One region of the Bacillus sp. AK128 genome, then DNA from elsewhere that is predicted to be linked to it. Evidence: predicted binding sites of a transcription regulator. Region 1 holds the regulator's gene; the other holds the start of a gene.

Region 1 (5,390 bases):
AGTGCAACGCTATCCTCACGGTTAAGGGCAAAACTAATATTTTTTATAGTAGGATCGTGATCTTCATAAGCGATGGCAAGCTCGTCAACCCTTAACACCATATTTCCACTTTGTCGAGTAATATCAAAACGGAATGAAGCAGATTTTTCATCACCATTTGGGCGATCCATCAAGGTCATTCGTTCTAGCTGTTTTCTTCTACTTTGTGCTCGTTTGGTTGTCGAGGCTCTTGCGATATTACGATGGATAAAGTCTTTAAGCTTCGAGACCTCTTCTTGCTGTTTTTCGTATTGCTTCAGCTCACGTTCATAGTTTTCTGCTTTTTGAATGAGATATTGACTATAATTACCGTGATATTTAGACATAGAGGTTCGAGCAAGCTCATAGACCTGACTTACAACCTTATCTAAAAAGTAACGATCATGGGAGACAATTAAAATAGCACCTGGGTAAGAGTTTAAATATTGCTCAAGCCAGGAGAGAGTCTCCATATCTAAATGGTTAGTGGGCTCGTCCAAGATGAGAAGTGCTGGCCTCGATAGTAATAATTTACCAAGAGCTAGCCTTGTTTTTTGGCCACCACTTAAACTAGATACAGGTGTAGCAATATCGAAATTGGCAAAACCTAAACCATGGAGAATGGATCTCATATCAGATTCATATTGATAGCCACCCTGCTGTTTAAATTGCTCCTGTAATAAGTCATATTCCTTTAAGACCCGTTCGTACCGCGCTTGGTCTTGAAATAAAGCAGGATCTCCCATTTTTTCTTCCATAAGCCGGAGCTCTTTTTCCTGTTTCTTTAAATGGGAGAATACAGTTAGTAATTCTTCCCAAATGGAGAGTGTTGTTTCTAAGCCAGAGTGCTGTTCTAAATATCCAATCGTAACATCCTTTGGCTTAATGATTTCTCCACTATCCTGCGAATGGATGCCTGCTATGATCTTTAAAAGAGTAGATTTACCTGCACCATTTCGACCGACAAGAGCGATTCGATCTTTCGATTGTACTTCTAGCTTTATATTCGATAAGATAGGCTCTGAGCCATAAAATTTTGTAATTTGATTTAATTGCAATACAATCATTGTATTCACCTCAAGTTCCTACTAATAGTGTATATATTTTTGGGATAAGGGGCAATAGATGAACACTGATAGAAGTTATAAATTGTTCACAAAGGAATGCGACAACTAGTATAAAATAGTGTATAGTCATAGGTAGGAATACAAGTTTTGGAGGAGTTAACGAATGGCAGAATTCACCCACTTTAATGATCAAGGTCATGCAAAGATGGTCGATATCACTTCTAAGACGGATACAGTCCGCACTGCGGTTGCCAGAACTAGTGTTGAAGTTTCCAAGGAGATCTATCAAAGAATAGTTGATTCGGAAATTGAAAAGGGAGATGTGTTAGCGGTTGCACAGGTAGCTGGAATTATGGCTGCTAAAAAAACCCCCGATCTAATCCCAATGTGTCATCCCATTCCCATTAAAGGTGTTAATATATCATTTACATGGAATCAAAAGGGAGACGCTTACGAATTGCTTATAGAAGGTGAAGTCAAAACAAAGGGAAGTACTGGTGTGGAGATGGAGGCATTAACAGCTGTTTCTGCTTGTGCTCTAACTGTTTATGACATGTGTAAGGCAGTCGATAAAGGAATGATTATTGGCCCGACTTATTTAATGACCAAAACTGGAGGCAAAAGCGGGGATTATCAAAGATCGTAGAATATATGGGTGATACTATTGAGCGAAGAACAATCAAAAATACCACAAGCTACGGCTAAACGTTTACCGTTATATTATCGTTTTTTAAAGAATTTATATTTATCAGGAAAACAAAGGGTCTCATCGGCTGAACTAAGTGAAGCAGTGAAGGTGGATTCGGCAACGATTCGCCGAGATTTTTCTTATTTTGGGGCACTTGGAAAAAAGGGATACGGTTATAATATCCAGTATTTATTAACCTTCTTTCGAAAAACACTCGATCAAGATGAATTAACGAAGGTCATGTTAATCGGTGTAGGGAATTTAGGGACTGCCTTTTTGAATTATAACTTCCTTAAAAATAATAGTACCAAAATTGAAATGGCATTTGACGTGGAAGAGACGCTTGTTGGTAGTGAAATTGGTGGTGTACCCATTTTCCATTTAGATGAGCTGGAAGAACGGATTGGCCCAGACGTATCGGTTGCGATTTTAACCGTTCCGGCTTCGGTTGCTCAACCGATCACAGATCGCCTTGTTGCAAAAGGAATAAAAGGAATCTTAAATTTCACGCCTGCACGACTGAACGTTCCAGATACGGTGAGAATTCATCATATTGATTTGTCGATCGAATTACAATCTTTAATCTACTTTTTAAAAACATATCCACTTGACTAAAAGGAGGTGATGGGTGTGCCAAACGTTGGAATTGGAAGCCTATTATTAATCGTATTCGTAGCACTATTAATTTTTGGACCAAGAAAGCTGCCTGAACTAGGTAAGGCTGCAGGTAATACATTACGTGAATTCAAAAATGCAACAAAAGGTTTAGCAGATGATGATGATGATGACGACAAGAAAAAAGAAGGTAACAAGTAAGGTAAGGATGAGATATGATGAGTCATCAAAATGAAATGTCTGTCTATGATCATATCGGTGAATTAAGAAAACGACTGATTATCGTAGTCGTTTTCTTCATGTTTGCAATGGTAGGGAGCTTCTTTTTAGCCGAACCTCTTATTGTCTATTTACAGAATGCCGATGAAGCTAAAGAGCTAACAATGAATGCCTTTAGACTGACAGACCCTATTAAAGTATATATGGAATTTGCGTTTATTATCGCGTTTATTATGACCTTCCCGATTATTTTATTTCAGCTTTGGGCATTTATTAGTCCAGGTTTATATGAAAAGGAAAGAAGAGTCACTTTAAGCTATATTCCGATCTCCTTATTCTTATTTCTTGCCGGAATTTCTTTTTCCTACTTCATTTTATTTCCGTTTGTAGTGGACTTTATGACAAGGCTGTCTGAACGGTTGCATATTGAACAAGTGATTGGAATTAACGAATACTTTGAATTCCTCGTTCAATTAACTTTCCCGTTTGGATTATTGTTTCAGCTCCCAGTGGTGATTATGTTCTTAACACGTTTAGGGATTGTGACTCCAATCTTTTTGTCAAAGGTACGAAAATATGCTTATTTCATTTTATTAGTCATTGGGGCTTTCATTACCCCACCAGAACTACTATCACATATGATGGTGACGATCCCGTTATTTATTTTATATGAGATCAGCATTCTTATTTCAAGAAGTGCATATAGAAAGAGAATGATGGCAGAAGCCGAGATGAATAAGGGAGAATAAAAAATAAGACTCAGCAACCTGAGTCTTATTTTTTTATTTGTTTTATTTTCTTATTTAACGCAAACATTCTGATTCCTACACCGAAATCGAATGTTGCGACAACAATGAGGAGAATGGTAGGGAAGCTCCATATATCCTCTGTTTTACTTTGAATGGCCAAAACCGTAAAAATAATCCCCATTCCAAAGTATAGAATGCCCATTAAAAAGGGTGATGTTCGCATATTACTTAAAGCCTCCAATTACATAAAGTGAATCCAAATCATATGAATCATAGCTTGCATGGACTCAACCTGCTCTTGATATTCCTCAATCTTGTCCTTAAACACGACCTGAACTAGTACAACAAAGGTATTCATCGCAACATGTGCGATAATTGGTACAATGATTCGGTTGGTTCTTACATATAAAAATGCAAACGTAAAGCCCATTGCAGAATATATTAACAGGTGTTTGAAATCCATATGTACCATTGCGAAGATAACTGAGCTTAAAAGTGCAGCTATAAAAAAGTTATATCTTTTATATAATGTGCCAAATAATATTTTTCTAAAGATAATCTCCTCTAAGATTGGACCAATTATAGAAGTTACTACAATAAATAGTGGGGTAGTTAAAGCAATCTCAACAAGAAATTCAGTGTTTTCCGAGCCCAACTCAATACCAAAGACTCTATTTTCAATCGTGCCTGCTATTCCTTGAGCAAATAATGCCATAAATACTCCGGCAAAGGACCAGAATACTGCAATAGGTATCGAACTCCGATCTTCTCGGGTAGTAATCCTCATATCCTCACGTAGGAGGAATAGTATGATAACTAGAGCGGTAAAAAAACTAAAGATTAGCCAGTAGGCAACAGCTACTTCTCTTTGGGCGATTCCGAGCTGTACTAGTAATGGAACTCCTAATAAACTAGAAAACTGCATGATAATATACGTTAGAACTACATAAAAATGCCGTTTCTCCAATGTTAATTCTCCTTTTAGCTTACATTTCCCAACCGTATTGTATCATATAATTACATTTACTAAATAACGATACCACTTGGTGGGATGAATGGGTGATTGGAAGGCTCATAAAAGAAACTAAAGAAAATGAAGTAATTATTTATTTAAGCGCTGCTCTAAGTATTCTACATATTGTATGTTAAAGGTTTAAAATATAGTAGAAAGGTTATCTAGAATAAGTGGCAATTGACATGTAAAGAATAGATTTTTAGGCATAGTATGAGCCTTTCTTTAATAAGAAATTTGTCGGAATTTCACACTAGAATTTTTTAAAAAATAAGTTCGAAATACTTGCATTACAGATGGAGTTTCATTATTATAATAATTGTGTTAGCACTCATTATATTCGAGTGCTAATAAAAGACTAAAATACACTATTATTTAGAGGAGGTTGTTTCACTTGTTAAAGCCATTAGGAGATCGCGTAATTATTGAGCTTGTTGAGTCTGAAGAAAAAACTGCTAGCGGTATCGTACTACCAGATTCTGCTAAGGAAAAGCCTCAAGAAGGAAGAGTTGTAGCAGTTGGTACAGGACGTGTACTAGATAACGGTGAGCGTGTTGCTCTAGAAGTATCTACTGGTGATCGTATCATCTTCTCAAAATATTCAGGTACTGAAGTTAAGTATGAAGGTAATGAATATTTAGTACTTCGTGAAAATGACATTTTAGCTGTTATTGGATAATACCTATACTTAGAACAAGCAAGAACGTTAATTTGGCATATAGCTAAGTTTTCCATACTTAAAATTGATAAATTTCAAGGAGGTAACTGACATGGCAAAAGAAATTAAATTTAGTGAAGAAGCTCGCCGCTCAATGCTTCGTGGAGTAGATACTCTAGCAAATGCAGTAAAAGTAACTCTTGGACCAAAAGGACGTAACGTGGTTCTAGAAAAGAAGTTCGGTTCACCACTTATTACTAACGATGGTGTAACAATCGCAAAAGAAATTGAATTAGAAGATGCATTCGAAAACATGGGTGCAAAGCTAGTCGCTGAAGTTGCTAGCAAAACAAATGATGTTGCT
Region 2 (5,390 bases), 180 kb from region 1:
TGATAGGAATGCACTCGTCTGCATGGTTGCTCCTAAATGAACATAATGAATAAACTCATTAATCTCCATGATCAGGAACCCTAAACCTAACAATAGCGTAATAACTAACCAAGTAATTAAGCCTTTTAAATTATTGCGGCGCATTTGCCAAATGGCTACACCGCATGTAAAGCTACTAGTTAATAGTAAAACTGTCTGGATCATTACTTCTTTTATCAAGATGATATCTTGGTGAGTTGGTCCACCTGCATAATTCTGACCTAACACCCCGTATACTGCAAACAAGGTAGCAAATAATACAATCTCAGCACCTAGGAAGATCCAGAATCCCAATATATTCATACGACTTTGCTCTGATTGATACTCTAATGGCAGTGACGTATTTAAACTAGCTGACATGATTATGCACCTCACCCTCTACATTTCTCCAAGCACGCTCACGTTCACTAATCTCATCAACATGAATATGATATCCATCGTTATAATCAAATGAGCGGACGATTAAGCAGGCAATGATTCCAATACCAAACACTAGCGCTGCAATGTGCGCTTCAAATACTAGGAAGAAACCAGCGACAGTAAAGATTCCTGCCATGATTATTGGTAGTCCTGAGTTACTTGGCATATGAATCTCTTCTAGTTCACTTTCTTTTATCGTTAATCCTTCATTATTCTTTTTCATATACCAGAAAGCATCAATACCTTTTACTTCTGGTAGCTTTGCAAAGTTATAATATTGTACTGGTGTAGCCGTTGCCCATTCAAGTGTTCTAGCATCCCAAGGATCACTAGAAATATTACGATCTGCATAACGAATACTCCAGTAGATGTTGTAACAGAATACTGCGAATCCGATCGCTAAAACGACAGAACCAATAGCAGATAATAAGAATAAGCTAGCAAATCCTGATTCTTCAGAATACGTGTGAGCCCGACGTACAGCTCCGTCTAATCCAAGGAAGAACATCGGCATAAACGTTACTTTAAAGCCGATTACAAATAACCAGAAATGCCACTTTCCAAGCTTTTCGTTCAGCATATGACCGAACATTTTTGGCCACCAGTAGTAAAGTCCTGCAAATACGGCGAACACAACACCTGGAATTAATACGTAGTGGAAGTGTGCAACTAGGAACAACGTGTTATGGTACTGATAGTCTGCAGCACCCATCGCAAGCATTACCCCTGTAACTCCACCAATCGTAAAGCATGGTACGAACGCCAGTGACCATAGCATGGCAGTACTAAATTTAATTCGCCCTTTCCTCATTGTAAATAACCAGTTGAACATCTTTACCCCGGTTGGTACTGCAATTAACATGGTTGTGATTGAGAAGAATGAATTGACTAAAGGTCCAGATCCCATTGTATAGAAATGGTGAACCCAAACAATCATACTTAGGAATGCTATTCCTACAATTGCATACACCATCGATTTATAACCATATAATGTCTTTCGAGCAAATGTAGCAATAACTTCTGAGAAAATACCGAATGCAGGTAAAGCTACAATATATACTTCAGGGTGTCCCCATAACCAGAAGAGGTTAGCCCAAAGCATGTCACTTCCTCCAGCAGATACTGTAAAGAAATGTGTTCCATATAGTCGGTCAAATGTCATTAAAGCAAGTGCAACTGTGAAGATTGGGAAAGCCGCAACGATGATGACAGACGTAACTAAAGTCGTCCACGTAAACATCGGCATTCTCATTAATGTCAAACCTTTAGTGCGCATTTTTAATATCGTGACGATAAAGTTAATCCCTGTCATCAAGGTACCGATTCCGGCAATCTGAAGGGCAATTGCATAATAGTTGTTCGCAATACTTGGACTAAATTCCTTACCTGCTAGTGGAAAGTAAGACGTCCAACCAGCATCAGGAGATCCACCAATAACGAAAGAGATATTAAATAACATCGCACCACTCATAAATAACCAAAAGCTAAGTGCATTTAACTGAGGGAACGCTACATCTCTCGCCCCAATTTGAAGTGGAATGACCACGTTCATTAAACCAATAAGGAATGGCATTGCCATGAATAGAATCATGATGACACCATGAGTTGTGAAAATTTCATTATAATGCTGAGAAGATAGTAGCTCCATCTCAGGTCTTGAAGTTTGAGCCTTCATTAATAATCCATCTATACCACCACGGAAAAACATTAATACCGCAGCTATGATATACATAATCCCAATTCGCTTATGATCAACAGTGGTTAACCATTCTCTCCAAAGGTAACCCCACTTCTTTAAATAGGTGACTCCAAAAAGAATTCCAATCATTGATAGTGCAATAGATATTTGTGCTCCAAGTATTAACGGATCACCTGTAATTAACATTTCATCCCATCTAATGCCCACTGTGGTCACCTCCGTGTTCCTCGTGTTCGTCATGATTTTCATGCTCATCGTGGTGATGATCATGCTCATCAGCCTCTGAGTCATTCTTATAATTGTCTTCCTCTTCAAACGTTCTACCTTGGTAGCCATGGTATTCATACAACTCTGGGTTCGTATAAGATTTTGAGTTGACGTCCGCATGGTTTACCCACTCAAGATGAGTATTAGAGAAGGTTAATCTACCTAAATGTGTTGGTTTAAGAAGTTCTTCATATTCGTCTTCTGTTAATTTAGGTGCAGTATCCTTAACCTCATTCACCCACTCATCAAATTCTTGATGTGTTTGAGCAAGTACTTCAAATTCCATTCCTGTATAACCACGACCATTAAAGTTCGTGTTTCTCCCAAAATAAGACCCTGGATTATCAGCAACTAGATACATTTGAGTTTCCATCTTATTCATGGTGTATTTTTGTCCACCAAGAGCTGGCACCCAGAATGACTGCATCGTCCCTGCAGAAGTTAGTCGGAAATCAATTGGTCGATCTTCAGGGATATTCACATAGTTAATAGTCTCAATATCATGCTCAGGATAACTAAAGATCCATTTCCAATCTGCTGAAGTAACATGTATAACAAGCGGCTCATGATTCTCAAATCCTTTAGGCACTTCCTCAAGTGCGTATAGGGTTTTAACCGTTGGAATCGTAAGAGCAATTACAATTAAAATAGGAATTGCTGTCCAGACAATTTCAAGCACCGTACTACCATGCTCTTCTGGTGGCTCATAGTCCATATTCTCTGGTCTTTCTCTGTACTTCCAAACGATGTAACCAAATAAACCGAATACAACAACCACAACAAGAAGCATCCACATAATTGACCAATTTATTAGTTCAGCAATGCTTCTTGCAACTGGACCTTGTGGCTCTAAAACAACTAAATTTGTCTCACACCCACTTAGCAAAAGCGCTACTGTAACCATTAGTAAAATCGAAAGAAAACCTTTTCGTTTCACGCTCTCATCTCCTTAAAATAGAGGGAATTTATAATTGTAAAGCTAGTATTAAGTTTGTGCACCTTTTCACATAAGTGTCACATTTGAACCAAAGTTTGCTCAGAACTTCACAAACTTGTCACAAACGAACCCTTTTGCTTTTAATTTCAAGGGACGTTGTAATCGAATTCTTTTCTCGCATCATACATGCAGCTCCCTTGTAAATGAATTGTATCACAGCCACCAAAGAAAGGCTGTGACAGAATTAGGAACAGAATGTGACAAAAATAAGAAGGAAACAAATAACACATTATAGGATAAGCACATTTAATGTTGGGATTGGCATTGAATGGAACTTGCTATTTTTAAAATGGATTATAAGAGGATTTACTTATATGTGAAGATTGATGGACTGAGGGATTCCTGGGTGTGGTGAGTTTGGAATGGAAATAAAAGGATTATCGTTGATAAAATTTACAGTTTCGTTGATAAAACAGAAAAAGTGTTAGTTAAGCATTGAGAATTAGTTGATATATCTATAATTTCGTTGATAAACAACTTCTTTTCGTTGATAAAATGGATTTCACCAACAAGTACCGTTAAGATCAATCCTTTTCAAACTAAGAAATGTTTTATTTATCTCAAAAACTCCAAAAGTTATAGTTCATCTTGTCCTTTCAGATTACAGTTATTATAAACTCGCTTTAATATAACCATTTTTTAAAAAAAGTGCCTGATTCCGGATCTATTTTAGTCCATGAAGTAACAGACACCCCGAACATCAAGCTTAATCCTCATCCTTTATATCAATATCTTCAGGAATGGGTTCATTCATTAACTCTTCCACTACCTTTTTGTATTTCTCAACTTGCTTTAAGTGTGTATCGAATTGATCCTTATTTATTAAGTATTGCTCACCATCGTGGATGCATCTTATTTGCTTTTGGTGGATTAAATTTAAAATCTCATTTTCTTGAAGTGATAAATAATCGGCTGTTTCTTTTACAGATAAATACATGGTTTCACTCTTTTCCTAATATAGTCAGCTTTAATTATGAAAGATAGGGTGAGATTTTTGCAAACTAATTATTAAAATAGGCTGTTTTCGTATAGATTGTTGTTTTTATAAAAATCCCAAAAGCCGGATTTTTACCTTAGTATTAAGATCTTGCTTTACAGAAAGAGAGTCACTCTTTTCTAATCTCTACTCAATTTACTTATAATACTGGTTGTACAGCCAAAATTAATGTCACGAAAGCAACAAAGATTTAGAAAAGAGCCTTAAAATTAGTTTGCTATCACACCTTCGCATCTCTTAATAAAGCTTTATATAAGAATTCTTCAATAAAACAACCCAAAATAACGAAGAAAACCCTTTCATGTAATAAAATCTAACATAATATATAAAATTTTCAGATTTTTCATTGACTTTTCAAGTGTGATGACATAAATTATAGATATCAAGTAATCATGTTAGTTTTTCTAACATATAGCGTAATATGAACTAACAATAAAACCATAAGGGGGAAAAAGATTTGGATACTACTTTCTTACTCAATAGTGTTTGGGTCATGCTCAGTGCAATCTTAGTTATTTTTATGTTAGGTGGATTTATTCTATTAGAAGCAGGTTCTACTCGAATGAAGAATGCAGGTCATATTGCCGGTAAGACGATTTTCACTTACGGATTGGCATCATTAGTATTCTGGGCAGTTGGATATGGATTTATCTTTGGCGGAAATGCAAACTTCTTAGTTGGAATGTCTGATTTCTTCTACTCAGGTTATGACGCAGAAGGAGCATCATTATCTGGTGCAGTCTTCTTCTTATTCCAATTAGCCTTTGCAGGAATTGCGATTACGATTGCTCTAGGCGGTTTCGCAGAGCGTGCCAAATTATCTGTCTATATTTTATTCACAATCCTTTTCTCAGCACTTGTTTATCCAGTAGTTGCCCATTGGATTTGGGGTGGCGGTTGGTTAGCCGAGCACGGAAAGCAAGACTTCGCTGGGTCAACGGTTGTTCACTTAACCGGTGCCATGGCAGCAT

What was found. The regulator Rex, encoded in region 1, represses fermentation and respiration genes when NADH is low (regulators of the CRP and FNR family bind a similar motif). The targets are predictions, from matches to a motif close to TTGTGAAATATTTCACAA.
Region 2: a site for Rex is predicted at 3,417-3,434, ahead of qoxA (cytochrome aa3 quinol oxidase subunit II). Genes of this name have one in related genera too.

The regions. Positions count from the first base shown of each region.
Region 1 is NZ_CP096379.1:4,436,829-4,442,218, reverse strand. Features, by position in the region: gene M1D60_RS22145 (ABC-F family ATP-binding cassette domain-containing protein) at 1-1,085, opposite strand, end outside; gene moaC (cyclic pyranopterin monophosphate synthase MoaC) at 1,249-1,731, shown strand; gene M1D60_RS22135 (redox-sensing transcriptional repressor Rex) at 1,750-2,388, shown strand; gene M1D60_RS22130 (twin-arginine translocase TatA/TatE family subunit) at 2,398-2,589, shown strand; gene tatC (twin-arginine translocase subunit TatC) at 2,607-3,356, shown strand; gene M1D60_RS22120 (YdiK family protein) at 3,382-3,579, opposite strand; gene M1D60_RS22115 (CPBP family intramembrane glutamic endopeptidase) at 3,598-4,323, opposite strand; gene groES (co-chaperone GroES) at 4,763-5,047, shown strand; gene groL (chaperonin GroEL) at 5,139-5,390, shown strand, end outside.
Region 2 is NZ_CP096379.1:4,256,051-4,261,440, forward strand. Features, by position in the region: gene qoxC (cytochrome aa3 quinol oxidase subunit III) at 1-399, opposite strand, end outside; gene qoxB (cytochrome aa3 quinol oxidase subunit I) at 389-2,365, opposite strand; gene qoxA (cytochrome aa3 quinol oxidase subunit II) at 2,355-3,329, opposite strand; gene M1D60_RS21390 (excisionase family DNA-binding protein) at 4,129-4,359, opposite strand; gene M1D60_RS21395 (ammonium transporter) at 4,877-5,390, shown strand, end outside.